DNA from 4 places in the Neptuniibacter sp. 2_MG-2023 genome. Region 4 is predicted to be linked to each of the others. Evidence: predicted binding sites of a transcription regulator. Region 4 holds the regulator's gene; each other region holds the start of a gene.
What was found. The regulator sigma-54, encoded in region 4, starts transcription at its own class of promoters, with help from an activator protein. The targets are predictions, from matches to a motif close to TGGCACNNNNNTTGCTNT.

Region 1 (7,906 bases), on a different contig from region 4:
AAGTAAGGCGATAAACGTTTAGCGCTACTGTAAATCAGAAAAAATATAGTTTTTTAATACCTCCAGCGATTGATTGTTGCGTTGTTTCAATGAAATGCAGCTATATTTCACCATTAGCTCTGCTTTGGGTAATGGTCTAAACACTGTCCCTGTGACACATGTATGCTTTAGTGGAGCGGCTAACGTTGCTATACCTTGACCTGCCGCGACCATAGCAATGGCCACTGAACGAGGAGTGGCTTCAATAATTTTCTTAGGGCTAAACCCTGCTTTGTGACATTGACCAATGATTTCATCGTACAGGGTGGGGTTGGTATCTCGTGGAAATAAAATTAAAGTCTCTTCTATTAGGTCGCTAAATGTTACTTCACTTTTCTGTGTAAGAGGGTGAAAATTGGGCAAAACTACCCCAGTCTCATCGGCTTTGATAGGAATTGTATCAAGTAATTCATTGTCAGGACGGTACAAAATGAACGCTGCATCTAGGCTTTCATCAATGACGCTCCGAATTAACTTATCTGATGTTGTTTCTACAAATTCATACTCGCAATTAGTTAATTCAGTATTCAATTTTTGTATGATACTGGGTAGAAAGCCGGACATGACTGCACTGGAATAACCAAGCTTTAGTTTATTTATTTTGCCATGACCAATAGAGTTAGTTCGCATTGTAATGGTGTTAATGTGATCAAATATACTTGGCAAGGATTCATATAAATACTGACCGGCATTGGTGAGTTTTATTTGTCTTCTTTGTCTATCAAACAATTGGCAGTTTAGGCTTTCTTCTAGTTGTGCTATTTGACGAGATAGCGCTGGTTGGGCCACGTGAAGCTCTTCGGCTGCTTTACGAAAGCTCAAGCAATTGGCAATTACCCAGAAATAACGGAGTTGGCGTAAATCGAAGTTGAATTGATATAATTTAGGTATCAAATGATTACATTTCCATATTGGACTGATATGGGTTTGCTGAAGATAATAATATCTACTTAGTTTTTTTAATCAACTTATGTGGATAATTATGAATATACAAGTTTTAGTTAAAAGCTGTATTGCTGCAGTGATCTTATCTGTTTCTGGTTTAACTTTTGCCGAATCTAACCTTGATAATCGACAGTTAGCAGAGCAACTTAATCAAAAATGGGACGACTTATTCAATAAAGGCGACCTTTCTGCACTTACGCAACTTTATAATGAGCAAGCAGTGATCTCACCAGGTAATGGTCAAGTTTTAAAAGGGCAGCAAGCGATTGCTGAACTATTTAAAGGATTTATTGATGGTGGCGTTCATAGCCATAAAATCTCAATAATTGAGATTGAACGCGAAGGTAATGTTTTGTATCAAGTTTCGAATTGGCAAGCATCTGGGCAAGCACAAGATGGTGTAATTCCAACTTTTGGTGGTGTAGTGACTTTGGTTTCAAAGCTCAATGAAGCGGGTGAGTGGAAGTTACAAGTACATAGTTGGAACATGGGTAAGTAATTATTTGGTTGTCTAATCGATATGTCAGAAGGGTGAAAAGTAATCTATAAAGATTTTACTGCATGTAGCGAATTGGTAGTGTTGTATTAAATAGTAGATTTCACCCTGTTCATGCCAAGGTTCAAGGACGAACGATGTTGGTTTGCCTCGATAATCTTATGAAATTTATAGTCCTATGCCTAAATTAATTTAGATCATCATTCCTACACAGGAAGTGTCTGAGCTTTAAGGTTTTAATCACGCTTTAATTAGTCAAAATATACGGTTTTATTGCATCGGAGAATATTCTGAAGTGTGGTAGTACTGAATATGTTTTGACGGCTTTGAGGTTGATTCAGATGTGTGGTGTTAAAGCATTATGCTGTCTTATGTGGCGTATGCGACCGTATAGGTCAGCTTGTTTGTATTGGTAAATAAGCTGACATTTAAAAGTTAATTTTATTTAACTTATTGTTTTTAAGATATTTTAAAGGAATGGTGTCCCAGAGAGGATTCGAACCCCTGGCCTGTCCCTTAGGAGGGGACCGCTCTATCCTACTGAGCTACTGGGACTGAAGTAGGTGTGAAATTCTGCGAGATTCTAGCGCTAATTCTATGAAGAGTCACTAGCTAGGCGTGGTATTAGGATGGTTTAGGCTTTGCCTATCCTGTTTTGAGCTTTATAAAGTCCAGAGCTGCCTGCTTTAGTGTAGAGCTGATCCTGTTTTTTCTGTCCGCGCACAATGGCTAGTAACTGGGTTACATTTTGTTGACTGCGGTGAATCGCTTGCTCGTTACGCTTATTTTTATGTTGTAACTCTTTCAAATACTGCTTGATAAGCACGTAGTGTTCAGCTGCTTGCGATAAAAGTGGGCTGTCTTCTTCCGTGTCTCCGGGGAGTCCATAATCACCCGCTTCGATGTTATAACCGAAAGATTTCAGTAATTCTACGCGTTCGAGGGTGAAATTATGGAAGCTATTGAGCAGCGCCATTTTTTCCTGAGTGGTATCACTCAAGCGATCGATGTCTTTGCTGCTCAGAGCTTCAAGCTCTTTGTCGTAAATAGAGCTGAGTGATTCTAAAAGCAAAATACCCTGCTCTAGCAGGGTATTAAGTTCTGTTATTTGTTGCTCAGTCATGTCATTGCTTTAAAGTAGGTTATCAAAGTTAAGCATCTTTTCAGCTACGCGTTCAGCGTTAATCTGATAGCTACCACTTTCTATTTCCTGTTTGATTCGCTCGACACGTTCATTGTCCACATCAGGTGTGTCAGACAGTTGCTTGTCAACATTCTGCAGTAACTGTGCTGCATTGCTGAGATTGACTGTATCACCTTTATTGGACGGGGGCTGCTGGGCAACTGCACCGTTGCCATTTTTGGCAGCGTTACCTTGCTCATTAGTCCGTGCACGAGTGCTTGCCGTCTGTGATGATGACAGGCTCGTGAGATCATTAATCATTTATCCGTCCTCTGTACTGTATCTGAACAAGCTTATCGGCGGCTCTTAATAGAACTTTAAGAAAAAATTAAATTATTTTCTTGTGGTGTTATAAATGTAGTATAGCAGTTGAATTATGGCCAATCTACTTGGGAGTGAGGCTAAGGGACTTGTACTAAACCCGCTTGGATTATTTTAGCTTTAACCATCACACCTGAACGGTCATTTCTGACTTTGATCTGTTCTCCTAGTGTTCCGCTTTCGAGGGCAGTACCTGATGTTCGGATGCTTACACCATTAAGCTTGGCTTCGATAATAAGCGCGTCACCTTTAGATACAGCTAAAGGTGCTTTGAGCATTGATGTGGTTATTATCGTATCGGCGGCGATGCTTCTTTTATTTGTCCAGCCTATAATGTCTTGGAGTTTGGTAAAATAAACCGATCTTAAGGAGGTGATCTCAACCTCTTTAAGTTTTATATCTTGCATGCTGATATAGGTTCCGCGGGCTAAACTAGATTGTGTGACCACAGCTATATCAAATTCTTTTACTTCTGCTGTTATGAATAGCTGCCAAAGAGGTGATGGGCAGCGTGCTTTTAGGGTGATGCGACTGCCGCTGCCTTTTGGTGTTTGAAATTCATAAGGGGCTAAGCAGGTTTTTAGTTTGATTTTTCTGCTAATCGGGTTAAGTTTGATCTCTACACGTGTGCCAGTCCCTATGTTGCTGTAGTGTTCATAGAGGTAATGTTCAGCCGACTGCTCAAGTTTTTCTGCTTCACCAGCAGCAAAAAGCTGTAAGGGTGACAAAAGAAAAGTGGTTAGTAGGAAAAGTCGTGTTAAATTATAAGTATTCACGTTGTGTCATCAATATTCAGGGTGGCGTATTTGTGTGTAATATAAAAATAGAATTGATTTAATCTCTACGGGATTGTTAGATCATGTCAGGTATCCTAGATAGTGTAAACCTACGTACTCAGATGGTGGGCCAGAATAGGCTCGAACTATTATTGTTCGCTTTGGAAAGCGATCAGCAGTACGGCATTAATGTGTTTAAAGTACGAGAAGTTTTACAGTGCCCAAAACTTACAGAGGTCCCTAGACAGACTTCTGCGATTAAAGGGATGGCACATATTCGTGGTGAGACAATTCCTGTATTGGATCTGTCAGAAGCGATTGGGCGTGAGTCTGTACCTAAAGATCAACGTCGCGACTGTTTTTTGATTGTCGCTGAGTACAATCGTCGTACATTGGCATTTTTAGTGCGCCAAGTAGATCGTATTCTGAATACGCAGTGGGATCAGATTATGGCTCCACCAACAGAAATAGGTGTAGAAAACTATCTGACAGCTATTTTTGAGCACGAAGATCGACTGATAGAGATCTTAGATGTTGAGCAGATTCTTGCTGATCTTTACCCTATGCCTACAGAGGTAAGTAAAGAGGTAGCTGATGATCAGCTTCGTGAAAAGGCCAAAGAGTACCAGATACTTATAACTGATGACTCTTCGGTTGCGCGTAACCAAATGAAGCGTAGTTTGGAAGGTCTAGGGATTAAAGTTACAGCTTGTAATAATGGTCGCCAGGCATGGGATTTCTTATGTGATTTGGCCGATCGTGGGATTGATGTTACGACTCATTTTTTGATGGTTATTTCAGATATAGAAATGCCTGAAATGGACGGTTATACCTTAACTTCTATGATCCGTGATGATGAGCGTATGAAAACTATGCATGTTGTTTTACATACATCCCTATCCGGTGGTTTTAACGTATCAATGGTTAAAAAAGTTGGGGCTGATGGCTTTCTTGCCAAATTTAACCCTGATGATTTGGCGACAGCGGTTGTGCAACGTATTCATCAAGTTGAAACAAAGTAGCAGCGCATGTTGAATAGGAGTGCCTACTCTTCATGAGTATTACGCCTCGGGCTGGTTTTGCTATTACGGATTCTGATTTCGAACTATTTAGTCGCTTTCTTGAAGAGACGAGCGGTATATTGCTGGCTAAACATAAGCAATACCTAGTTCAAAGCCGGTTGGGCAAAATCGTTCAAGAGCAAAACTGTCTTAGTTTAAAAGACCTGATTACTAAACTTCAGAGCCCCGCTTCAATGAAATTGCGTGAGCAAGTTATTGATGCGATGACGACGAATGAAACGTTATGGTTTAGAGATGTACATCCGTTTGATATTCTTAGAGATCGTATTTTACCTGAGCTATTAAGTCGTGGATCAGGTTCAAAAATACGTATCTGGTCGGCTGCATGTTCTACCGGACAAGAACCATATTCCATCAGCATGACGTTTGATGAGTTTAAAAAGAAAACTCCGGGTAAGTTGTTATCAGAAGAGATTGTTGCCACCGATATATCTACGCAGGTATTAGCCCAAGCTCGACGTGGTGAGTATGAGATGTTAGCGATTGGTAGAGGGCTTTCTCAGGATCGCTTAGTTCAGCATTTTAGTGAGACTGCCGGTGGTAGCTGGGTTGTTAAGCCTGATATTAAAGCGCGTGTGCGTTTTCAAAGCATTAATCTGTTAGGCCAGTATTCTGCGCTGGGCCAGTTCGATGTTATTTTTTGTCGTAATGTGTTGATTTACTTCTCCAGTGAGAAAAAAACTGAAATTCTAACTAAGATGCATTCGGTGTTAAAACCTGGAGGTTATCTGATTTTGGGAGCATCAGAGTTTTTGTCAGGTTTATCTGATAAATATCAGATGATTCATTGTCAGCCTGGGATAATTTATCAAGCAATCTGATAGATATCCGATCTATATTAAGCCGTAGATCTCTTTCTGCGGTTTAGTTATCTTCCGCTTTCCGCTTTCCGCTTTCCGCTTTCCGCTTTCCGCTTTCCGCTTTCCGCTTTCCGCTTTCCGCTTTCCGCTTTCCGCCTTCGCCTTCCGCTTTTATCTCTATTTGTTTGCCGGGCGGCAAAGAAGAGGTTTTATATTGCCGTTTCTCGCCGGTAAATTTAGCGGATATTAGTCTGTGTTTTTATATCTATTTGTTAAATAAAGATTTTTTTGTTTTGGTATGTGTATTGCTTAATAGAACGTATTCAATAAAGGAGATCGTTTGATGGCAATTAGCTTTGATGCAGCGCTGGGGATACATGATGATGCACTATTATATCGTGCACGTCGCGCAGAAGTGCTGGCTAATAATATTGCTAATGCCGATACGCCTAATTTTAAAGCAAAAGATTTAGAGTTTTCTCAGATCTTAAATCAGGCATCTGAGATGACAATTAAACAGGCGGCAACATCTCCTAAGCATCAAACAACGTTATTAAGTCCTGATCTTGCCGCTGACATGATGTTTCGTATTCCTTCTCAGGCATCTGTTGACGGTAATACGGTTGAAGTTCAGCAAGAGATGGCTCGTTACACTGAGAATGCACTGGATTATCAGACATCTTTCCAGTTGTTGAATAAAAAAATAACAGGGCTGAAATCAGCGATTAAAGGTGAATAGTCATGTCTTTGAGTAATGTTTTTGGTATTGCAGGGTCAGCGATGAATGCGCAAACGATCCGCTTAAATACTACAGCAAGTAACATGGCAAATGCTGAAAGTATCAGTTCTAGTATTGATGAAACCTACCGCGCACGTAAGCCTGTTTTTTCGGTGCAGCAAACAGATCCACTTGCTGATAATGAGTTTGGGGTTGCAGCAGGTCAGGGCGTACAAGTATTAGGTATTGTTGAAAGCCAAGCAGAGCTGCGCAAAGAGTATAACCCTGAGCATCCAATGGCGGATGAACAAGGTTTTATCTATTACCCAAATGTTAATGTGGTAGAGGAAATGGCAGATATGATCTCTGCTTCTCGTTCCTTCCAAATTAATACTGAAATTCTAAATACGGCCAAGCAGATGTTGCAACAAACCATCAGCCTTGGACAGTAATAAACAAATTAAGACGCGAGGCTAAATAGCCATGAGTACTGTAAGTGGCGTAAATCAAAACGTCTTTGAACAAATCAATCAGACCAATCAGACGTCGAGTACTGCAACGAGTCAGACGGATGAAGATAGTGATATGTTCATGCGGTTAATGATTGCTCAGTTGCAAAACCAGGACCCTTCAAGCCCTGCTGATACGACTGACTTCATGCAACAGATTGCTACCATGTCACAGGTAGAAAGTATTAATCAGCTAAATACATCGATCAATGCGATGTCGCAGTCGATGTTATCAAGCCAAGCGGCTTTGCAGGCTTCAGCGATGGTTGGTCAATCTGTTTATATTCCGGGCGATACATCTGAAGTGGGTACGCAGGCAAATCCATATGCCCATGGCTCGTTTAATTTAGATACAAGTGCATCGGACGTGCGTATCAAAGTTTATAACTCAAGTGGTTCTCTTGTAGACACTATGCAGCTCGGAGCAGTTGAGCAAGGTGAGCATGAGTTTGCTTGGCAGATGGCGTTTGATGAGGATGGTAATCCTGAGCTACCAGCAGGGGATTACACATTCACGGTTGAGCGTTTAGATGATGGTGAATACAGTGCAATTGATACGAACCTTGCCTATCAAGTCAACAGCGTGACGTTGGGTGAGAATGGTATCGGTATGAAAGTAAATACGAACGCAGGCTCTTTTGATGTCAGCGACGTGAAACAGATCGGCGTGTGAGGACAGGATAATGGCAGGTTTTAATACAGCAGTAACCGGTCTGAAGGCAGCAACTACAGACCTTGATGTAACTGGTAATAATATCGCGAACGCGAGTACGGTAGGCTTTAAATCTTCACGTACGGAGTTTGGTGATATTTATGCAACAGCAGTTGTCGGTGCGGGTTCTTCGAATGTTGCCGGTGCGGGTGTTACCGTTACCGATATCGCTCAGGATTTCCAAGCAGGTACGGTCGAGTTTACTAATAACAACCTTGATTTAGCGATCAATGGCTCAGGCTTCTTTCAGCTTGATGATGGCCAAGGCGGCACAACTTATACCCGTGCTGGTGCATTTGAGCTAGATAAAGATGGCTTTATGGTA
Region 2 (7,906 bases), on a different contig from region 4:
AAACTGTCTTTAGAATCAAAGCGAACAAAATCCCACGCAAGATTAGACGCCGTGACATCTCTAGTCCAATTAGTATATCGGCATTCAGCATCCAACATGACTACTTTGAAATTATGTAAAGAACTATTAGTGATCGTGCTCATGGCCTTTACTCACAATTATTGAGTTAATCATTACAAACCTTGTACCTGTAAAATAGTGAGTATAAGGCGTTTTAAAAGTCTGTTTTTATTAAAATTTTAGCTAATTAAAACGAATAAAATAAAAGCTGTTTGAAAAACAGGGCAAACCACCCACAAAACAAAGGTTATTAATTACTCATTTGTTTTGATTAAAATTTTATCGAACTTTTAATGAGTATATTTCATTTTAAAATCACTAAATAAGATCAAAATATAAAAAAACAATTCAATAAACATCCATTAAACTTTGTAAAAACAAAGTGTTTTTTACTAATTATTCCATATTTATTTTTATAGAAAAAAGCTGCTCTTGAGCATATAAAAAGTACCCATAAAACGAACTCTATACAAAATAAAAGAAGCACTACTCTTGTAACTCTAACTTTGAAGGGCGCGACCAGATATACAGCAGCGCAATAATAATCGTAGCAACAACTCCCGCTTTTAAACCTAAGTGAAATGATTTAAAAAACAGAGGATAAATAACCATTAACAACATCATTGTCGTAGCCAGAATCTTCATTTTTGTTGGGATAACACCGCCATTTTCCCAATCTCGTATATATTGACCGAAATACCGATTATTTAATAAAGCCTGATGCAGGCGTTCAGAACTACGTGAAAAACAGAAAGTAGCGACAAGCAAGAAAGGTGTTGTAGGAAGAAGCGGTAGGATTACGCCAATAAATCCAAGAACGACACATAAGCAACCGACTATGAGGTATATAGAACGTATAATTTTAGCTTTCACTATTCCTCCTTTAACAGCATAAACCTAAAGCCTAAGTAGATACTTAACCTATCTAATAAGATAGTCAGTAAAAAAAAGGCACCTAACGATGCCTATAATTATCTCTACTCTGGAAAAGCTCTACACTCAGTGCAATGGCCCCTCTCTGGTTATCATTGTTTATTTCAGCTCTTTTGCCAATATAGCATTCAATTCAGGAATACAGGATCCACAGTTAGTTCCACACTTAAGCTTATCCCCTAGCATATCAACCGTCCTAGAACCTAACCCTATCGCTTCTACTATGGCATTACTACCTACTTGATAACAACTACAGATCATCTCACCGGGATTTTCAATTTCACATCCGGTTACACTCAAGATAAAACGGCGTTGATCAATCGACAATTCCGCTTCAGAAAACATCTCCTCCAACCAACGTGTAGAAGGTATCTCTCCATAAGGCATAACAAAAAAAGTCCATTCAAGTGCTTCGCCTTTTAGCCCCGCTGCTCTAAAGTTTTGGCTATTCGGATCTTCTAACCAGATAGACACATCCCCTAAATGCTCTTTGCACCAAGCAATACCGTCAACCAACTCAACACTATCAGCAAGATAATAAAAAGTAACATCACCTTTAGGTACTTTGGACCAGTATTCAACGGGTAAATTGATTTCCAAATCAGAGCGACACATTAGCCACCCTTGCCAACTCGGATTAAGTTTAGAAAGACTGACTCGTCCATGTTTAGACTCAGGCTGCCCTGAAATAGGGTCCGTCACGGGTTCCAGTAAAGCGCCCATTTTAGCCAAGGAACTAAATTCATTATTCCAATGCATAGGCACAAACAGCTCGCCCCTACGCTGCTCCGATACCATAACTCGAGCACGGCCAATATAATCCCCTTGAGGATGGCTCAGCTTAACCAACTCGCCATCAGAGATCTGCTCTTTTAGCGCATCGGCCTGATTAAGCTCCACAAAAGGTTCATCCCTATGTTGAAACAAGCGGCGCGCACGTCCACTCATTGCCATGGTATGCCATTGATCTCTAATACGGCCTGTATTTAAGATATAAGGCAGTTCAGGGGTGACTTGCTGAATAGGGCTTGAAGCCTGAATAGGTATAAACCTTGCCCGTTTTGATGGCGTAAAAAAGCGGCCATCGGAAAACATACGCGCAGTCCCGTAAGGTGCTTCCTGAGTCACCGGCCACTGAACCGGTTTAAAAGAATTATAAGTATCAATATCTATATCTTGATACAGACTAATATCAAAATCTCTGTTGCCGTCATTCTCAAAACCAGAGAGCGCAGCATGCTCTGCAAAAATTTCTGCTGGATGTTGATAAGAAAATGCATCTTCAAAACCCATTTTCTTGGCCACTTCACTAATAATCCACCAATCATGTTTAGCCTCCCCCGTAGGTGCTAAGAGACTACGCTGACGTGAAATTCTTCTCTCTGCATTAGTGACTGTGCCATCTTTCTCACTCCATCCTGTTGCGGGTAAGCAAACATCAGCATATTTAAGGGTTTCAGTACTCGCCATACAATCAGAAACAACCACTAAGGGACACTTTTCCAACGCCCGTGTCACTTGATGGGTATTAGGTAAACTCACTGCAGGATTTGTCCCCATAATCCAAACCGCTTTAACTTTACCCTCTTCAATAGCTTGAAAAAGCTCAACCGCCTTTAAACCTTCGGTTTGAGCAATATTCGGTGCATTCCAAAAACGCGAGACAAGATCTATATACTCAGGCGAAGAGAAGTCCAAATGCGCGGCTAGCTGATTTGCTAAACCGCCAACCTCACGCCCACCCATAGCATTAGGCTGTCCAGTAATAGAAAACGGGCCCGCTCCTTCAAAACCTATACGACCGGTAGCAAGGTGGCTATTAATAATCGCATTGGAATTATCAGTGCCACTAAAAGACTGGTTTACTCCTTGAGAATAAAAGGTCACAACTTTTTCAGTCTGGGCAAACCACTCATAAAACGTTGTTAAAATATCACTCTCTAGGTCACAATACTTAGCTACCGCTGAAACTGAGTCAAACTGCTGCTGGGCTGAAGTTAAAGCAAGCTCAAAACCTTCTGTGTATTGCTCAATGTAATCATGATTTAAACAATCCTGATCAGCCAGATAGCTCAATAATCCTGAAAATAACTCACTATCGGTACTTGGCTTAAGCGCTAAATGAAGATCCGCTAAATCACAGGTTGCTGTTCGGCGAGGATCAACCACTACTACTTTAAGGGAGGGGTTCTTTTTCTTAGCAGCCTGCATACGTTGATATAAAACAGGGTGGTTCCACGCGGTATTACTGCCGACCAGCACCAATAGTTCCGCTTTTTCCAAGTCTTCATAGGAACATGGCACTGTATCGCTACCAAAGGCACGTTTATAACCCGCTACAGCGGACGACATACAAAGACGTGAATTCGTATCCACATTGGCACTACCAATAAAACCTTTCATCAGTTTATTGGCTACATAATAATCTTCTGTGAGCAATTGACCGGATAAGTAAAAAGCTACAGAGTCAGGCCCGTGCTCCGATATAGTGCGAAGAAATTTAGAAGAGACCTCATCTAGTGCGCTATCCCAAGAAACAGGGACATTATTTATAAGAGGGGAAAGTAGACGACCACCCGCACCTAATACCTCATGCAGGGCTGAGCCTTTAACGCATAACCTGCCAAAATTAGCCGGATGAGATTTATCGCCTTTAACACCGATTGAACCGGAATCCAGAATATCAGCATCAACACCACAGCCCACACCGCAGTATGGACACGTTGTCATTTTGTGCATCTAAACCTCCACTGCTTTGTAACACACAAATCCAGATGCACTTTCCAGTTTACAGCGTACACGGCACGGAGCCACATATCTGCTAGTTGCCAGATAAGTGCGCTCCGTTGCGCTACTATAATTTTTTATGTACTAAACATGCTGTACATTTTTATCAATAAATATGATGAGTGACTCAGCAAGCAATGTGCCAATTGATAATACAGGCTAAGCTCAACTCATTTCACAGCCGCCCAATTAACTGTTAAAAGTAGACAAATGGGCAGCGAAAATAGAGAAAACTTAAAACCGCCCCATAATGGAACATTTATTGCTTATTTAATTCCTATCCAACTCCGGATATGGATTAATAAGTAACGTGAATCGTTTAAATGTTTTATTGATAGATGACGAACCGGAAAGAGTCCAAGCGCTCAAAGAAGCGCTACACTCATTAGGCCATTATGTCGTCTGCCAACTACCAAATACTACCCATCTCAATAAACGCGTAGAGGATACTCATCCTGATATCGTGATTATAGATATGGATTCGCCTAATCGAGACACGCTCGAAAGTATGTCTACGATGAGTAAGAACAATCCAAGACCCATCATTTTTTTCGCTGAGCAGCAAAACGATCGCAAAACCATGTGTGATGCTATCAATGCCGGTGTCAGTGCTTATATCGCAGACGGATTACAACCCGAGCGAGTTAAAGCCATTATGGATACCGCTATTGCTCATTTCGATGCTCACAGTTCACTACGCGCAGAACTCGAAAAAGCTAAAACTCAATTAGCGGATAGGAAAGTTATTGAAAAAGCCAAAGGCATGCTAATGAAGCATCAAGGGTGCGATGAGAAACAAGCATTTGAAACGCTTCGAAAATTAGCCATGGATCGAGGTCAAAAACTACCTGATGTCGCTCAGAGTGTTATTGATGTTCTGGAACTAACGAACGGCCTGCGCAAGTAGAGATGAGAGGATAATTTATGTCAGAATTACTGACAGTTGAAAAAAACAAACTAAAGCTCGGTTTTGTCGCGCTATTAGATTGTGCACCTTTAGTTGTTGCTAGGGAAAAAGGCTTTTTCGAGAAGTATAATCTCAACGTTGTTTTGTGTAAGGAAGCCTCCTGGGCTTCGATACGGGATAAAGTCAGTTTCGGTCTTTACGATGGCGCCCACATGCTCGCACCTATGCCATTAGCCGCTACACTGGGCTTAAATGGCAATAAAACAGCAATGTTAACCGCCCTATCCCTCAGCCAAAACGGTACGGCAATCACTTTATCTAAAGAGTGCCATACCCTCTTATCCAAAACAATTGATAACTGGGAAGACGACAAACTAGTCGGTGAGCAATTTAAAAAACAGGTAAAGAGCAGCTCAGTCAAACCGGTCATGGCAACGGTATATCCATACTCAAACCATTATTATCAGCTTCGTTACTGGCTTGAACAACATGGGATTGATGCAGAACATGATGTGCAATTAATCGCTGTTCCACCAACCCAGATGATACCAAGCTTATCTAATGGCGCTATAGATGGTTATTGCGTAGGTGAACCTTGGAACAGTTTAGCGCTCATTCAGAAGATCGGCGGCTTACTGACGACCGGGCACAAAATATGGGGAGCCCATACAGAAAAGGTTCTTGGTGTGACTCAAGAGTGGGCAGCGGCCTACCCTAATACCCACCAAGCATTAGTAAAAGCGTTATATGAAGCTTGCCAATGGGTTGAAGATATCAACAATAAAGAGGAGCTCTACCAACTCCTTGCGCTACCTCCATACCTAGATCAAGCCGCCACTAAGCTTTCTGACTACACACCACCCTTGGCAATGGAGCAGCATTTCGCTGGCGCGACGGTTAACATTCCAGATCCTAAACAGGGTATTTTTATACTGGAGCAGATGAAGCAGTGTGGACAACTATCAAACCAAGAAGCTGATTTCTCCGAGATTAGCCTCTCAGTCTACCGCCATGATCTTTTTCAGCGCTGGATCAGCTGAAATTAAAGGCAGAAGCACATCTTCTGCCTTACCTTTTTCTTGATTAGGCTTTATCGACAGTAAGAGCGAAAACCTACCCATAATGTCAGAAACAAACCTTACACCCTTTTTGCATCAATACGCACCTCTTATGACCACTCACGCACTATTGTGCAGCGCGGCAGCTCTGTTTAATCTTACAAAAAACCAAGAAATTAAAACTAACTATCTGTTTATAAAAGAATTTATAATTAATGGCACAGCACATGCTTTATTAATCCACAAAGAATTGCTCAATGATGGGCACTCTCAAAAGATTACAAGGGCCTAAAAACCCGACAGTTTATTTTATGGCAAAGGCGCCTTAACGAATCACGAATTTGTGGTTACGTTAGGCGCCTTTTTGTTTTTCAAGATTGGAGAAGCGATCCATGCTTAATAAGAAAACGGCTCTACTCAGCAAAATCATCAGTAGTACGGTTTTGGCCGCCGCCTTGATTACTACCCCTGCATGGGCAGTAACAGGCGAGCCCGAAAAAGAAGACCTTAAATTTGGTTTTATTAAGTTAACGGATATGGCGCCTTTGGCGATCGCTTACGAAAAAGGCTTCTTTGAAGATGAAGGCCTATACGTAACACTAGAAGCCCAAGCTAATTGGAAGGTTCTTTTAGACCGCGTTATTGATGGAGAACTTGATGGCGCCCATATGCTTGCAGGACAACCTTTAGGCGCAACAATAGGGTTTGGTACTCAGTCCCACATTATTACTGCATTCAGCATGGATCTAAATGGTAACGCTATCACTGTATCCAATGACATTTGGGATCAGATGAAACAGTACGTACCTAAAGGGCCTGATGGAAAACCAGTTCACCCAATTAAAGCAGACGCCTTAAAGCCAATTGTTGAAAAATATAAAGATGAAGGTAAACCTTTCAACATGGGTATGGTGTTCCCTGTTTCTACCCATAACTATGAACTACGTTATTGGTTAGCGGCAGGCGGTATTCACCCTGGTTATTACGCGCCTCATAACGGTGATACATCAGGCACAATCGATGCAGATGCGCTTTTATCCGTGACTCCGCCACCTCAAATGCCTGCAACAATGGAAGCAGGCACTATCTATGGTTACTGTGTTGGCGAACCTTGGAATCAGCAAGCCGTGTTTAAAGGTATTGGTGTTCCAGTCGTAACCGATTATGAGATCTGGAAAAACAACCCAGAGAAAGTTTTCGGGGTATCTAAAACATGGGCGGACGAAAACCCTAATACCCATATCCGTGTTGTTAAAGCGATGATTCGTGCCGCTAAATGGTTAGATGACAACAATAATGCTAACCGCCCAGAAGCGGTGAAGATTTTATCAAAGTCTGATTATGTCGGTGCGGATTACGATGTTATCGCTAACTCAATGACGGGTACTTTTGAGTACGAAAAAGGCGATAAACGTGAAGTGCCTGATTTCAACGTATTCTTCCGCTATAACGCAACTTACCCATACTACTCTGATGCGATCTGGTACTTAACTCAGATGCGTCGCTGGGGTCAAATTGCTGAACCTAAATCAGATCAGTGGTTTATGGACATAGCTAAAAAAGTATATCGCCCAGATATCTATGCAGTTGCTGCCAAAGAGCTTATCGAAGAAGGGAAAATGACAACTGATATGTTCCCTGACTTTGTCTCCGAAGATGGCTACAAAGCACCACAGACACACTTTATCGACAACATCACCTTTGATGGTAAACAACCAAACGCATACCTAGAAAAATTCTCAATCGGTCTGAAGCCAGATCAGAAACTTTGATCTAACAATAAAGGCCCCTCCCCTAAACGGGAGGGGCTACAGATCAACGAGAGGAATACATTATGAGTAATATTTTAGCCACCATGGGTCTTAGTCGCTTTATTGAGAACCCTAAAACAAATTTCAGTCAGTTGGGAAAGTCTTTACTTATACCTCTTATTGGCCTGTTAATTTTCTTGTTTATTTGGGAGATCGGCGCAAAAAATGTTCACACATCTTTGGGTACATTCCCAGGCCCTGCGGCTGTCTACCAGCAATCCCTAACATTAATAGAAGAGCATAAAGCTGAACGCATAAAAGAGGTCAAATTCTACGAACGCCAAGATGTGCGCAACGAGAAAAAATTGGCTAAAAACCCTGATGCTAAAATAAAAGTGCGCCCATATACA
Region 3 (7,906 bases), on a different contig from region 4:
ATGACTAATACTTTTGTATAGGTGTTTGTTGTTAATAGGTTTTTTGGTTATGCCCTAGACTCTACGGAAAACGGCTAATCAGAGGGAGATTGGTAGGCATAAGGATATAACGAGTCGACTAAAGTTTAGCTTTGTTTGGCGACGGTGTCTGATAGTCTCTACCTGTCTTAAATTTTCACCAATTTTTCAATAACAAAAATAAGGATGGTGTTATGTCAATTAGTAATGAGCAGGCGCAAGCCTACTGGCGCGAAAATTTGCGCATCATTATGACTCACCTTGCGATCTGGTTTGTAGTTTCCTACGGCTGCGCAATCCTGTTCGTTGAACAGCTTAACGAGATTCCGTTTTTCGGCTTCCCATTAGGTTTTTGGTTCGGCCAGCAGGGGTCAATCTTCGTATTCGTCATCTTGATCTGGACTTATGTGTTCAGTATGAACAAGCTTGACGAGAAGTATGACGTTCACGAATAACAATAATAATTTCAATTAGGACGGCATTGCTATGAGTCTCGACGTTTTAACTTTTCTCTTTGTAGGTGGCTCCTTTGCGCTATATATCGGTATTGCGATATGGGCGCGCGCAGGATCAACCAAAGAATTCTACGTGGCAGGCGGTGGTGTACCACCAATTGCAAACGGTATGGCGACAGCGGCTGACTGGATGTCTGCAGCTTCGTTTATCTCTCTAGCCGGTTTGGTTTCCTTTATCGGTCGTGATGGTTCAGCTTATTTAATGGGTTGGACTGGTGGTTATGTATTGTTAGCACTGCTGTTAGCACCTTACCTACGTAAGTTTGGTAAGTTCACAGTACCTGACTTTATCGGTGACCGTTATTACTCGCAAACTGCGCGTGTAATTGCAGTGGCTTGTACAATTGTAATCTCTTTCACCTACGTTGCTGGTCAGATGCGTGGTGTTGGTATCGTGTTCTCTCGTTACCTACACGTTGATATCAACACAGGTGTTATTATCGGTATGGCGATCGTATTCTTCTACGCTGTACTCGGTGGTATGAAAGGTATTACTTATACTCAGGTTGCACAGTACTGCGTACTTATTCTTGCGTTTACTGTACCTGCATTGTTCCTATCTGCTCAGGTTACGGGTCATATCCTTCCACAGATCGGTTTAGGTGCTACATTAGATAGTGGTATGTCTGTACTAGCGACGTTGGATCAGCTTTCAGTTGATTTAGGCTTTAGTCAGTATACTAGCGGTAAGAAATCTACGATTGATATCTTCTGCTTAACAGTTGCTCTAATGTGCGGTACTGCAGGTCTTCCTCATGTAATCGTACGTTTCTTCACTGTACCTCGTGTTAAAGATGCACGTATCTCTGCAGGTTATGCATTGATCTTCATTGCGCTTCTTTATACTGCGATTCCTGGTGTGGCTGGTTTTGGTCGTGTAAACCTTATCCAAACACTGAATGGCGCTGATGGTTCTGGTGCTTCTTATGAAGCTCTAAAAACCGAAGCTAAGTGGTTCCAGCAGTGGGAAAATACAGGTCTTATCGGTTGGAATGACCGTAACGGCGATGGCAAAGTTCAGTATGCTGCTGGTGATGCATTTAATGGCGCTAAAGGTAAGCCTGCGTTCCTTGAAGATCGTGGCGAATACGGTCAGCGTCTAGCAACTAACGCTAAAGATGATGCTGAGTTTGATGCAAATAAACAGCCATTTGCTAACGAAGTATATGTCGACCGAGACATTATGGTGTTGGCTAACCCTGATATTGCGCAGCTTCCTAACTGGGTAATTGCGTTAGTAGCAGCGGGTGCGGTTGCAGCGGCACTATCTACTGCAGCGGGCTTGTTGTTGGTAATTTCAACAGCGATCTCCCATGACTTGATGAAGAAAACTATCAATCCGAATATCAGCGATAAGCAGGAGCTTCTTTATGCTCGTCTAGCTGCGATTGTTGCGATTTGTATTGCCGGTTACTTCGGTATTAACCCTCCAGGCTTTGTGGCTCAGGTTGTTGCCTTAGCGTTTGGTTTGGCGTGTGCGTCTGTATTCCCTGCAATTATCATGGGTATTTTCTGGACTCGTCATAACTCACAAGGTGCGATTGCCGGTATGCTTGTAGGTCTTGTATCTACAATGTGTTACATGTACTACTTCGCATTCGGTAGTGGTACGCCTGATCAGTACTTCTTAGGTATCTCTCCAGGTGGCTTCGGTACTGTTGGTGCGGTTCTGCATATCATTGTTGGCTTCGTAGTATCTAGTATGACTGCGGCACCACCAAAAGAAATCCAGGAGATTGTAGCTGATCTACGTATTCCACGTGGCGCTACTGAGGCTCATGATCATTAAGATCGAGTAATCACCTTACGGAAGGGGCGCCCAGCGTAAAGTTGGAGCGCCCTTTTTTGTGAACATTGCATAAGGATTATAGAGATGCCTGATTCTTTCAAAATGACAAACCTTCCGTTTAGTTTGTTGGATGAAAAAGAGGAACACATACTGCGTTCGAGCCTTGATATAGGTTACTACCAAAAGGGCGAGGTAATTATGGCTGCCGGGGAGGAGCCTGAAGGTGTGTTTATTATTTTGAAAGGAAGGGTGGGTGAAAGCGAAGTTATTGAGGAGGGGGAGACAAGCCGTGAGCAGATCTTTGTTTATTACACGAATGAAGATTATTTCGGGGGTTGGTCTGCAATCCGAGGTAAGGCTATTCATAACTTTATCGCTGAAGAAGAAACAATATGTCATGTTTTGCCGACTAAAACCTTATTAGATTTAATGTCTACGAATAGCCTGTTTGCAGACTATTTTCAGCAAAACCTGTCCGCTAAAACTGAAATTGTTCAGCAGCATGGCAAAGATCAAGATATGGCCGAATTTATGTTGGCTAAAGTATCCGATGGGTTGATTAGGGAGCCATTGGTTATAGTGGAGGGGACCTCTATACGTGAAGCAACCCTGATTATGCGAGAGCATAAATCGGATTGCTTGTTGGTTAGACGAGGAAGTCGATATGGCATGGTTACCGGAACTGACTTGCTTGATGCGGTTATCGTTAATGAGATGTCGATGGATACGGATCTAGCGGAGATAGCAAGTTACCGCTTAATCACAGTTGAGCCAGATGACTATCTGTTCAATGCGTTGATTATCATGACTCAACAGCGCATTGAACGTGTTGTGGTTATGCAGGGAGCTGAGATGAGTGGGATAGTAGAGCTCACGGATGTGTTGAGCTATTTTTCGAGTCATTCTCATGTGATTGGTTTGCGGATTGAGAGAGCGCAAACGGTTGAAGATCTAAAAGAGGCTGCTCAGGGCTTAGATGATTTAATTAAGGCTTTAGTCTCCCATGGTGTTAAGACTCGATTTGCCATGGACCTCTTGGCTGCAATGAATGGCCGGATTATTGCTAAATTATTCAATATTATCATTCCTTCTGATATGCAGCCCCATGTTTGCCTTTTAGTGATGGGCTCAGAAGGGCGTGGTGAGCAAATCATGAAAACAGATCAAGATAATGCTGTTATTTATCGAGATGGTTTGGTTTGGCCGGAGATGCAGGCGACCTTAAATCGATTTAGTGAGACTTTGATCGGATTTGGTTTTCCTCCGTGCCCAGGTAATATTATGGTATCAAATCCCGCTTGGGTTCGTTCATTGGGTGAGTGGACTCAGATGTTGAGGGAGTGGGCTGAAAAGTGCGACTGTGAGTCGCAGATGAACTTGGCTATCGCTATAGATGCTAAACCTGTAGCGGGTAACCCTGCTATATTTAAAGCGAGTCGTAACTGGTTTATGCGTCATTTACGTAATAATGATGTGTTTTTCTCTCATTTTGCAAAAGCATCCTTAGAGTTTGATACGCCGTTAACCTTCTTTGGTAACTTAAAAGATAAAGGGCACTTAGATATTAAGAAGGGTGGGATATTTCCTGTTGTTCATGGTATTCGAACGATTGCGCTTGAGTATCGTATTAAGGCGACAAATACATTTGAGCGAATTGAGGCGTTGGTCGAGCAGGATCAGTTACAGAAAAAACATGGTAGTGAACTAGCAGAAGCGCTAAGTCTGTTTATTAGTTTAAGGTTAAGGCAGCAAATTAAACGCATAGAGTGCAGTGAAAGTGGGCATGATCAAACACCTAACTTAATTGAATTGCAGTCGTTAGATAAAATGGAGCGTGATCTGTTGCGAGATGCTTTGCATATTGTAAAAGGGTTTAAGAAGCATCTTGAGCTTAGATATCACCTCGGGGGTTAGTTGATGATAATACCCAGAGCGGTTAGAAGAATAAAAGAGAAATACGATCACAAAGCGGGTCCGTTCGCCCATCTTTTTGAGTCCTATAGTGGCGACGAGATTGTTTCGCTTGATTGTGAAACCACTAGTTTAGATGTGAAACAAGGCGAAATTGTATCTATAGGTGCGGTTAAGATTAGAGGTCGCAAAGTACTCGCGAGTGAGCGGTTAGATATTAAATTAAAGCCACCCAAGTCTTTGAGTGGCGATTCTATTAAAATTCATAAAATTCGTGAGAGCGATTTAGCGGAAGGTATAGAGATTGAAGATGCCTTGCAGCAGGTGCTTGAATTTGTCGGTAATCGTCCGATTTTAGGCTATTACGTGAATTATGATATTCGGATGTTAGATAAATTTATCAGGCCGCTATATGGCTTTGGTTTGCCGAATAAAGCGGTGGAGCTTTCGCACGTCTACCACGATATCATCAAGTGGAAGTCTGTCGGTGGTAATGTCGATTTACGGTTTGATACTATATCGAAAAAGTTAGATATCCCCATGTTGGAGAGGCATACTGCTATAGGTGATGCTTTGACCGTAGCTTTGATGTATGTGCGTCTAAAATACGGCGATCCGCCAGAAGCGCATTATTAATCGGTAATACGTCAAAAGATTAGCGGGACTTATGGCCCGTTTTTTGCTTTATTTCTACCATATGTACTCATTTATAGTTTTAATAGACAAAATAATGACATTATTTTGTTATCCTCTATTGATGAAGTGCTAAGTGTGATTATAATGTCAATAAATTGCCGCTTGGTGTTGGTATGGTAGAAAGAGCAGATATAAATAGCGTTCTTATGCAAATGCGGACTATTAAAGCGCAGGTCCAAGCCACTTCTTCTGATGTTGCGCATATTGCGCCAGAAGGTTTGAAGGAAAATGGTGTTGTAGGACGAACGTCGTTTGGGGATATCTTAAAAAATGCCGTTGATGGTGTTCATGATACTCAGGTGAATGCCAAAAAGTTGGCGGTTGCATACGAGCAAGGTGATTCGAGTATCGATTTACCGCAAGTAATGATTGCGGCCGAGAAGGCGTCTATATCTTTTCAAGCTATGACCCAAGTACGTAATCGCTTGGTTTCAGCTTATGAAGATATTATGAATATGCCGATCTAATAAAAAATAGAAATTCAAGGTGAGTGGCTGTGGCTGGTGGTTCTGAAACGTTAAGTGGAAACCCAATGCAAGGCTTTAATAAGCTAGGCATTGTACGTCAACTCGGTTTGATGGTTGGGTTGGCTGCCAGTGTCGCTATAGGCTTTGCTGTTGTTCTGTGGTCTCAAAAGCCCGAACAGCGAGTTCTCTTTAGTAATCTCTCTTTTTCTGATGCGAATCAGATTATCGAACAACTTCGTTTATACAATGTGCCCTATAATTTTGATGCGGATGGTCGGGCTATATTGGTGCCTGATGAATATGTTCATCAAGCACGTTTAAAGCTAGCGGCTGAAGGTTTTACTGCGGATAAAACTGTTGGCTTCGAAATAATGGATAAAGAGCAAAGCCTCGGTACCAGTCAGTTTATGGAAACGACAAGGTATAGACGAGGTTTGGAGGGTGAACTGGCGCGCACAATCGCTAGTATGACGGCCGTTCGAAATGCTCGGGTGCATTTAGCTATACCTAAAGATACGGTGTTTATTCGTGACACTCGTAAGCCTACAGCCTCAGTTTTCTTAGAACTTTTTTCTGGTCGAGCTCTCGAACGGGATCAAGTTGCATCAATTGCTAATTTAGTCGCTTCAAGTATTCCTGCTCTTAATGTTAAAGATGTAACAGTGGTTGATCAGCAGGGCCGTTTGCTGAATATGCGCGACAAAGACGTTAATGTCGTTTTAGCAGCGAAGCAACTTGAATATACACGAAGCCTAGAAGGAACGTTGCTCAATAGGGTCAATAGTATTCTGCAGCCTGTTGTGGGGGCTGGGCGTTTCCGTGCTGAAGTGTCTGCTGATGTGGACTTTACAGCGGTTGAACAAACGGATGAACTTTATAATCCGGATCTGCCAGCGTTGCGTAGTGAGCAAACGATGGATGAATCTCGTGTTAGCGGAAGCGCACCTGTTGGAGTGCCTGGTGCATTATCTAATCAGCCGCCGGGGCCAAGTAGTGTTCCTGAACAAGTAGGGTCGGGTGACAGCGCTGCGGCGGAAGGTGGATCTCCAGGTTCCGCTCGTAAGCAGGCGACTCGAAACTATGAATTGGATAGAACGATCAGTTATACCAAGCATCAACAAGGGCGTGTTAGACGTCTAACTGTAGCGGTTGTGGTAGATGATCTGTCTAGCGTGGATCCCACAAGCGGTGATGCGATCAGAGCGCCTTGGGATCAGAATGAATTAGAACGCTTACGTATACTTGTCCAAGATGCTGTAGGTTTTTCTGCCTTGCGTGGTGATAGTGTTAATGTTGTAAATACTCCCTTTGTCGCTGAAGAACCTATAGTGACAGAGGATATTCCGATCTGGAAGCAAGATTGGATCTGGGATATCGCTAAGCAAGCAATGGCTGTTATTTTTGTTCTGGTCTTAGTCTTTGGGATTTTAAGACCGATTTTACGTAACTTGGCGACAGCCGGTACTGCTGGTCATGTGGCTGGTCTAGGTGCTGCTGGTGATGTGAGTGCTGAGTTGGCTGGGTTAGATGGCGCTGACTTTTCGTCTGACTCTGTGACCTTTGGCAGTGATGATGAATTACTACCTACCCCCAATGAAAGTTTTGATTATCAGTTAAATGCTATTCGTAGTATGGTGGCCGAAGATCCTGCGAGAGTAGCGCAGGCAGTTAAACAATGGGTAGGTGATAATGAGTGACGGAGCAGATCAGGGGGGGCGTGAAATTGATAAGGCCGCCATCCTGCTGATTAGCTTGGGTGAAACTGACGCTGCAGAGATTCTCAAACATATGGGCCCTAAAGAGGTTCAAATGATTGGGGAGGCGATGGCACAGTTAAATAATGTTCCTCAAACAAAAGTAGAATCGGTTGTAGGTGACTTTATGGGATTGGTTAGCGACCAAACCGGTATAGGCATTAATAACGATATCTATATTCGCTCTATGCTTAATCAGGCGTTAGGTGAAGAAAAAGCTAAAACTCTCCTCGATCGTATTCTTATGAGCACCAATACGTCTGGCCTTGATACGTTGCGCTGGATGGAGCCTCGACAAATCGCAGAAATTATTCGTTATGAGCATCCGCAGATTCAGGCGGTGGTTGTTGCTTATCTTGAGCCTGATGTGGCGGCGGGTGTTTTAGGGTGTTTCGATGAAAAACAACGCCTTGATATTCTTATGCGTGTTGCTGCTTTGGATCGTATTCAGCCGCAAGCGTTACAGGAGTTGAATGATATATTGGAGCGTCAATTTGCTGGCGCAGGCGGTGCGAGCACTGCTACCTTGGGCGGCGTAAAATCAGCTGCGAATATCATGAACTTTATTGACTCTAATATGGAAGTGGAGTTGATGGAGAGCATTAAGGAATCGGATGAATATTTAGCGTCTAGCATCTCTGATCTAATGTTTGTTTTCGATAATCTACTTGATGTTGAAGATATGGGTATTCAAGCTATTTTGCGTGAAGTGTCAACGGATGTGTTAGTGATTGCACTAAAAGGCGCAGATGTAGC
Region 4 (7,906 bases):
TATAATCTAGCCTTCATTCTTTTGGCTGTTGCAGTGTCGAATGCGTACGCCCTTCCTGACGACCAAGAACAGCCGATTTACATTACGGCAGATACTGCACAAATTGATGACAAAACAGGCATAACCACCTACAAAGGCAACGTCATTATCAAACAAGGCTCACTTCTCATTGAAGGAGAGCATGTTGATATGTATCGTGGTGAAGAGGGAGTTGAAAAACTTATTGCCAAAGGAAGCCTTGCACATTTCAGACAACTTCCAAGGAAAGGAGATCCATACAGCGACGCTTGGGGCAAGCACTTACTTTATCAGGTAGATGATCAAAAACTCACTATTACCGAAGAAGCTAAAGTCGTCCAAGCAGAAGACACTTTTACTGGAAACAAGATCGTTTATGATCTAGATAAGTCGATTGTGAACGCATTTGGTGGCACAAGCAAAGACGAAACAGGTGAGCCAGGACGTATAAATATGGTCATTCAACCTAAAAAGAAAACTAAGGCCAACTAACCCTATGAGCTTATTAGAGGCCAAAAATCTTGCCAAACGCTATAAAGGCAGGGAAGTTGTTAAAGACGTTTCACTACAGATAAAGAATGGTGAGATCGTTGGCCTTTTAGGCCCCAACGGCGCGGGGAAAACCACTTGCTTTTACATGATTGTTGGTCTGGTTCAAGCCGATAATGGCGCCGTTAAAATCAAAGGGCAGGATATCAGCGCACTACCTATGCATGGCCGTGCTCAGCAAGGTATAGGCTACCTTCCCCAAGAGGCTTCTATATTTAGAAAACTGTCTGTGAAGGACAATCTACTTGCGATTTTAGAAACAAGAAAAGACTTAGATAAACACGCTGCCCAGTTAAAAATGGAAGAGTTGCTTGAAGAATTCCATATCACACACATAAAAGACAGTATGGGCATGAGTCTTTCTGGTGGAGAACGTAGACGTGTAGAAATTGCACGGGCATTAGCAACCGAACCCGAATTTATTCTATTAGATGAACCTTTTGCAGGTGTCGATCCTATCTCAGTGAATGACATAAAGCAGACCATTCGCCACCTTCAATCAAGGGGCATTGGTATATTAATTACTGATCATAATGTGAGAGAAACCTTAGATATATGCGAAACAGCTTATATTGTTAGTGAAGGTACAATCCTTGCTAACGGCTCACCAGCCGATATTATGGCAAACGAAGCAGTAAGAAATGCTTATCTGGGCGACCAGTTCACACTTTAAGCATATACTTAGCTATAAATGAATTATGTAGTTTCAGGAGTTTGTCCCTTAGTATTATGAAACAAGCGCTTCATCTAAAAATTGGGCAACAGCTCACAATGACCCCACAACTACAGCAAGCAATTCGCTTACTGCAGTTGTCTACGCTTGATCTTCAGCAAGAGATTCAAGAAGCATTAGAGAGTAATCCTATGCTTGATGTCTCTGAGGACGAACACGCCTCGGCTTCCGAAACTCAAGAGAGTAATTCACAGGCACCAGAGACAGAATCTGAAGCTACAGCCACCGCGACAGCCGAAGCCGAGCTTGACGACAATATTACAACTGAAGACAACTGGAATGAGAAAATACCAGAAGAGCTCTCAACCGATAGTAACTGGGAAGACACATTCCAATCATCAGGCCCAAATCTAAGTCAAAGCAAAGAAGATTTTGACTCTTTCGAATCTAATGACACTGCAGAAGAAACACTGCAAGACCACCTTCATTGGCAATTAAACCTTACCCCAATGAGTGATATTGATCGCCTTATTGCAACGAACATTATTGACGGCATCAATCCTGATGGTTATTTAACCATCACTCTGGATGAGATCTTAGATCATTTCCATGCGCAAACAGGTGAGCAGTTTGAAGAAGTAGAACTGGATGAGATTGAAGCCGTCTTGCACCGCATACAACAATTTGATCCAGCAGGTGTTGCCTGCCGTGACCTCAGCGAGTGTTTAAGCATACAGTTACAACAACTGCCGCCTGAGACACTTTGGAAAAATGAAGCGATCAAAGTTGCACAACAATACATTAAGCTACTCGGTGCTCACGATTACCGTCAATTGATGAGAAAAACACGCTTAAAAGAACCTCAACTGCAGCAAGTTATACAGCTGATTCAAGGCCTAAATCCAAAACCTGGCGCCTCAATCAGCAGCAGTACCGCTGAATATGTTATTCCAGACGTTCTTGTTACAAAACAGCAAGGTGAATGGCGCGTTCACCTCAACCCAGAAGTTTCCCCTAAGCTACGTATCAACTCAGGTTACGCAGGTTTAGTAAAACGGGCCGATAATAGCTCTGATAACACCTACCTAAAAAACCACCTGCAAGAAGCACGATGGTTTATTAAAAGTTTACAAAGCCGCAACGAAACCTTATTAAAAGTGTCAAACGAGATAGTAAAACGACAAATTGGCTTTCTGGAACATGGCGAAGAAGGCATGAAGCCAATGGTGCTTCATGACATTGCTGAAGCCGTAGAAATGCATGAATCCACTATCTCTCGAGTGACCACACAAAAGTTTATGCACACACACCGTGGAATATTTGAACTAAAATACTTCTTCTCGAGTCATGTAAGTACAGCAACAGGGGGCGCAGCGTCCTCAACCGCTATTAGAGCGCTTATCAAAAAGATGGTGGCCGCTGAAAATAATGCTAAACCATTAAGCGACAACAAAATTGCACAATTTCTTGATGAACAAGGCTTTAAAGTTGCTAGACGTACGATTGCGAAATATCGCGAAGCGATGGGTATTCCACCGTCGAATGAAAGAAAGCGTTTAGTTTAATAAAAGAGTGGCAAGAGTAGTATGTCACTGCAATAAATAGGAGAAACCTATGCAGATCAACATTACTGGACACCATGTAGAATTAACTGAATCAATGAATGATTATGTGCTCTCGAAACTACAAAAGATTGAGCGTCATTTTGATAACATCACCAATGTGCAAGTCACACTCAGCGTAGATAAACAACGCCAGAAAGCTGAGGCAGAGATGCACTTAGCGGGTGCCCAGCTCTTTGCTACACATGAACACGAAGATATGTATGCTGCAATTGATGGCCTTACTGACAAGTTAGATAGACAAGTCATTAAGCATAAAGAAAAAACTAAAACTCACAAATAACCGGTCTGTATCCAAAAAATTATGTTGCTTCATGAACTATTAACCCCCTCAAGCGTCCTTTGTGGCCTTGAGGGTGGCAGTAAAAAGCGGATTCTGGAAAATGCTGCTGAAATAATATCGGAGCAACATCCCGATATGAGTTCATCATCAGTATTTAACGGACTTCATTCGCGCGAAAAACTTGGCAGTACAGGCATAGGCGATGGGATTGCCATTCCACATTGCAGGCTGGCAGAATGCACTGAAGCTAAAGGCTATCTAGTCAAACTAGATACACCTATAGACTTTGATGCTATCGATGGTAAACCCGTTGATCTTCTATTTATTTTGATTGTTCCTGAAGACTCAACATCTGAGCACTTAGCTACACTAGCCTCAGTTGCAGAGCTCTTTAGCCAAGAAGAAGCCAGAAACAAACTAAGAGAAAGCCAAGACAGTCATTCTCTGTATGAGACTTTATGTAAGTTGAGTGCTGCCTAGGAGTTAAAATGAAGCTTGTTGTGATTAGTGGTCGTTCCGGCTCAGGAAAAAGTACAGCATTACAAGCTTTAGAAGATATTGGCTTCTACTGTATAGACAATTTGCCGGCTCTCTTACTACCAGACCTTGTCCAACAGATGAGTAGTGACCCGAGTCACCCTGACCAGATAGCGGTCAGTATTGATGCGCGCAATTTGCTCAGTAACTTAGCCAAATTTCCAGATATTTTAAATCAACTTCGCCAAGATCATTGGGCTGAATATGAAGTTATTTTTTTAGATTCATCGGAAGCCACCTTACTCAAACGTTATAGTTCAACCCGACGTAAACACCCTCTTTCAGATACCCATAAGAATCTACAACAATCAATTGAGTCAGAGATACAGCTTTTAGAACCTATCGCAAGCTTAGCCGACATCCGAATAGATACTACGCGCTTATCCCTGTATGAGCTTCGAGATACAGTCAAACTTCGGGTTGCCAACCGTAAAGCTCAAACCTTGTCGGTTCAATTTGAATCTTTCGGTTTTAAGCATGGTGTGCCTTTAGACGTAGACTTTGTCTATGATGTACGCGCCCTACCCAATCCTCACTGGGTTCCAGATCTACGCAAATATACAGGCCAAGAGAAACCGGTTCAGGACTTCCTAGAGGAATCACACGAAGTTCGAGAGATGGTAGAAGATATAACTAACTTCCTCGAACGCTGGCTGCCCCGCTTTTCAGAAAATAACCGTAGCTATATTACGATTGGCATTGGCTGCACAGGGGGGCAACACCGATCTGTTTATATTAGCGAACGTCTAGCTTCTCATTTCTCTCAACATATGGATAATGTCCATGTTCGTCATCGTGAATTGAGCTAACTATCATGCAAGAAAAAAAACTACTCATCATCAATAAACTGGGGTTACATGCCCGAGCAGCCGCTAAGCTTATTGGTGTAACATCACGTTTTTCATCCGAAATTTTATTGGAGAAAGACGGACGTGCAGTAGATGGAAAAAGCATTATGTCTGTGATGATGCTGGCAGCTAGCAAAGGTACAACCTTAACTGTTAAGATCACAGGCAATGATGAAGAAAGTGCTATGTCGGCCATTGAAGAGCTTATCAACAATAGGTTTGATGAAGACGAATAAAACTCTTCATATTAATTCTTAGGGTTATCCCTTCAGCTTCCGTTATAATCAAAGCATTACATTCTATTTATTCTTCTACTGACAAAAGAAGACCGAGCAAAGTCCATAAGCGATAAAACCATGGCCGTTGAAGAAACTAAATCACATTTTGATAAGCTAAACGATGCTTTAGATAGTGGTGAGTTTCGTCAAATTCGCTTTACCCTAAACAATACTTTGCGACCAACCGAAGTTGCCCGCTTAATTGAGAAATCACCTCCCAAAGAGCGTCAGATCCTTTGGAACTTAATCTCACATGATTTAGAAGCCGTAGTACTCCAGCATTTAAACGACGATATCCAAGCGGACATCTTAAGTCGCATGAATACTGAAGAGGTGCTAGCACTTACCGAATCTCTTGATTCTGATGATATGGTAGATGTGCTACAACAGCTACCTAATAGGGTAATGAAAGAAACCCTACGCATCATGGACAAACAAAATCTGCGTAGGGTTGAAAAGCTGCTCTCCTATCCGGAGGATACTGCCGGCGGCTTAATGAATACAGATACAACAACTATCCGTCCAGATATTAGCGTCGAAACAACCTTACGTTACATTCGTCGCCACGATGAAATCCCCGAAATGACGGATAGTCTCATTGTTGTCAGCCGAAAAGACTCATATATAGGTCTGCTACCTTTAACCAAACTATTAGTATCCGATCCCTCAATCAATATTCGAGAGATCATGAACACCGATATAAAAGCGATCAATGCCCAGATGCCCGACGACCAAGTGGCAGCCTTGTTCGAAGAGCATGATCTAGTCTCCGCCCCAGTTGTAGATGATAATGGCAAACTGGTTGGCCGTATTACGATTGATGATGTGGTCGACGTTATCCGCGAAGATGCTGATCATTCATTGATGAGCATGGCAGGCTTAGACGAAGATGAAGACACCTTTGCCCCAGTCATGAAAACCACACGTCGTCGTGCCGTTTGGCTCGGCATTAATTTACTTACTGCCTTTATTGCTTCTGCTGTGATCGGTTTATTTGAAGAGACCATCGATAAAGTTGTAGCCCTAGCGGTACTTATGCCTATAGTTGCATCTATGGGCGGCATTGCAGGCTCACAAACCTTGACCTTGGTGATCCGTGGTCAAGCTTTGGGGCATGTTGAACGATCAAACGCTCGATGGCTACTTAACAGAGAGGTCATTGTAGGTATATTAAATGGCCTTCTTTGGGCTGCTGTCATTGCTGTAGTAGCGACAGTATGGTTCCAAGATCTAAATCTCGGCATCATCATCGCTCTAGCGATTATAATTAATTTAGTTGTAGGTGCTATCTCTGGCACCTTACTGCCTATAGTGTTGAAATCTATGGGTATAGATCCCGCCTTAGCCGGAAGTGTCCTGTTAACAACCATAACCGATGTGGTAGGCTTCTTTGCCTTTTTAGGCTTAGCCACCATTTTTTATGCCTGAGAAAACTCATGAGCGATAACGCAAAATTTTCATCCTCTCATCTAAATGACCAAGATGAAGAGTTAAGCAAAACAGAAGCAAAACGCCAAATGCATGCCCTGCAAGCATTAGGTGCGCGCCTTACAAAGCTTAATAAAGAACAACTAGAAAAGATGAAGTTAGATGAACGCTTACATCTAGCCATCGAAGAGTTTCATCGCATTAAGTCAAATGGTGCTCAGAAAAGGCATCTGCAATATATCGGTAAAATAATGCGCACAGAAGATACCGATAAGATTGAGCATGATTTAGGCCTGTATGAAGCCGGCCAACAAGCACACACTCAAACCTTCCATAAATTGGAGCGCTGGAGAGATCGACTTGTTACTGAAGACAATAGTGCACTTCAAGAATATATAAACGAGAACCCAAGTGCCGATGTACAACATTTACGTCAGCTAATTCGAAATGCTAAAAAAGAGTTGGAATTACAAAAGCCACCAGCAGCAGCCAGAAAGCTTTTTAAATACCTACGTGAAGTGGCTGGCGCTTAGAAACCAGCCGTTTTTCTGTGCTGCATAACGGGCATTGCCTCTCGTCGCTTATGCAGCATAGGCAGATTGATATCGGCCAGCACAATCCCCTTCCCTATACTTTCCCGCAAAGCTAAGACTTCACCCCAAGGATCAACAATCATACTATGCCCCCAGCTAGAGCGCGTTTCTGAGTGCTTACCACCTTGATTCGCTGCAAGTACATAACATTGGGTTTCAATCCCTCGGGCTCGTAGCAAAACCTCCCAGTGCGCCTCACCGGTCACATAGGTAAATGCCGAGGGTACAACAAGTATCTCTGCACCTAAGCCTCGCAGTTTTTGATAATGCTCAGGGAAACGAAGGTCATAACAGATAGACAACCCTATTTTTCCAAACGGACTATCAACCACAACAAGTTGGTCTCCTGCTTCGATGAAATCAGACTCGCGATAACTACTATGCCGATCCTCCACATCTACATCGAAGAGGTGTATTTTATCGTAGCGACCGACTTGAACCCCTAACTCATTAAACACTAAACAACTGGCATAGACCTTATCGCCCGAACGCGATAATAGAGGTACGCTGCCTGCGATAATCCACAAATTATGTTTTTTTGCTAGGCTAGCAATTGTCTTCTGTATATTGCCACTACTCACCTCCTCTCGCGCTAAAGAGACAAGGGCTTTGGAATCTAACAACGCAAAATTTTCAGGAAGGAGTAAAAGTTTAGCTGATGCGGACGCCGCTTCTTCAGCTAGCTGCGCGACTGTTGCCAAATTATCGGCTAACACCTCTCCCGATACCATCTGAGCTACAGCCACTTTAGCCATGATCATTATCCATTACCGCTGGTGTATTTGTATTGGCAGGCTTAGTCGCTTTACCATCATCAATCACAATTGAAGGGTCGCCCCAATCACCGGACAAATGGTATTTTACGGTAGTAAACTTAGCGAGTGGATCACCTATCAGCTTATCAAAAAGAAAAACTGCCCCCGCCACTTGAGGTGCACCGAGCAAAACACTGACTAATGGAATATTGCCAGTCACAGGTAAAGCCACCTCGATATCTTTATCCACTGTTTCATTGACTAAGTTTAAACTACCTTGCATCACCATATTGGCCGAAGGTCCCGTCATAACAAAAGGTGA

Region 1: the regulator sigma-54 is predicted to act here: its motif matches at 5,937-5,954, upstream of flgB (flagellar basal body rod protein FlgB).
Region 2: the regulator sigma-54 is predicted to act here: its motif matches at 3,908-3,925, upstream of Q4486_RS02725 (nitrate reductase).
Region 3: the regulator sigma-54 is predicted to act here: its motif matches at 4,902-4,919, upstream of fliE (flagellar hook-basal body complex protein FliE).

Annotation. Positions count from the first base shown of each region.
Region 1 is NZ_JAUOQC010000021.1:22,250-30,155, reverse strand. Features, by position in the region: gene Q4486_RS15065 (LysR family transcriptional regulator) at 25-933, opposite strand; gene Q4486_RS15060 (DUF4440 domain-containing protein) at 1,022-1,483, shown strand; tRNA gene Q4486_RS15055 (tRNA-Arg) at 1,959-2,035, opposite strand; gene Q4486_RS15050 (flagella synthesis protein FlgN) at 2,115-2,603, opposite strand; gene flgM (flagellar biosynthesis anti-sigma factor FlgM) at 2,613-2,924, opposite strand; gene flgA (flagellar basal body P-ring formation chaperone FlgA) at 3,065-3,760, opposite strand; gene Q4486_RS15035 (chemotaxis protein CheV) at 3,844-4,782, shown strand; gene Q4486_RS15030 (protein-glutamate O-methyltransferase CheR) at 4,815-5,663, shown strand; gene flgB (flagellar basal body rod protein FlgB) at 5,986-6,381, shown strand; gene flgC (flagellar basal body rod protein FlgC) at 6,384-6,812, shown strand; gene Q4486_RS15015 (flagellar hook assembly protein FlgD) at 6,844-7,542, shown strand; gene Q4486_RS15010 (flagellar hook protein FlgE) at 7,553-7,906, shown strand, end outside.
Region 2 is NZ_JAUOQC010000002.1:32,768-40,673, reverse strand. Features, by position in the region: gene Q4486_RS02735 (HDOD domain-containing protein) at 1-143, opposite strand, end outside; gene Q4486_RS02730 (YbaN family protein) at 547-933, opposite strand; gene Q4486_RS02725 (nitrate reductase) at 1,093-3,732, opposite strand; gene Q4486_RS02720 (ANTAR domain-containing response regulator) at 4,091-4,687, shown strand; gene Q4486_RS02715 (CmpA/NrtA family ABC transporter substrate-binding protein) at 4,705-5,727, shown strand; gene Q4486_RS02710 (CmpA/NrtA family ABC transporter substrate-binding protein) at 6,138-7,517, shown strand; gene Q4486_RS02705 (ABC transporter permease) at 7,601-7,906, shown strand, end outside.
Region 3 is NZ_JAUOQC010000009.1:114,277-122,182, forward strand. Features, by position in the region: gene Q4486_RS10325 (DUF4212 domain-containing protein) at 213-473, shown strand; gene Q4486_RS10330 (sodium:solute symporter family protein) at 505-2,322, shown strand; gene Q4486_RS10335 (putative nucleotidyltransferase substrate binding domain-containing protein) at 2,407-4,236, shown strand; gene Q4486_RS10340 (3'-5' exonuclease) at 4,240-4,869, shown strand; gene fliE (flagellar hook-basal body complex protein FliE) at 5,043-5,396, shown strand; gene fliF (flagellar basal-body MS-ring/collar protein FliF) at 5,462-7,093, shown strand; gene fliG (flagellar motor switch protein FliG) at 7,086-7,906, shown strand, end outside.
Region 4 is NZ_JAUOQC010000007.1:30,435-38,340, reverse strand. Features, by position in the region: gene lptA (lipopolysaccharide transport periplasmic protein LptA) at 1-510, shown strand, start outside; gene lptB (LPS export ABC transporter ATP-binding protein) at 515-1,240, shown strand; gene Q4486_RS08405 (RNA polymerase factor sigma-54) at 1,297-2,805, shown strand; gene raiA (ribosome-associated translation inhibitor RaiA) at 2,855-3,145, shown strand; gene ptsN (PTS IIA-like nitrogen regulatory protein PtsN) at 3,167-3,625, shown strand; gene rapZ (RNase adapter RapZ) at 3,634-4,491, shown strand; gene Q4486_RS08385 (HPr family phosphocarrier protein) at 4,497-4,766, shown strand; gene mgtE (magnesium transporter) at 4,887-6,236, shown strand; gene yjgA (ribosome biogenesis factor YjgA) at 6,245-6,769, shown strand; gene Q4486_RS08370 (carbon-nitrogen hydrolase family protein) at 6,766-7,584, opposite strand; gene Q4486_RS08365 (YhdP family protein) at 7,577-7,906, opposite strand, start outside.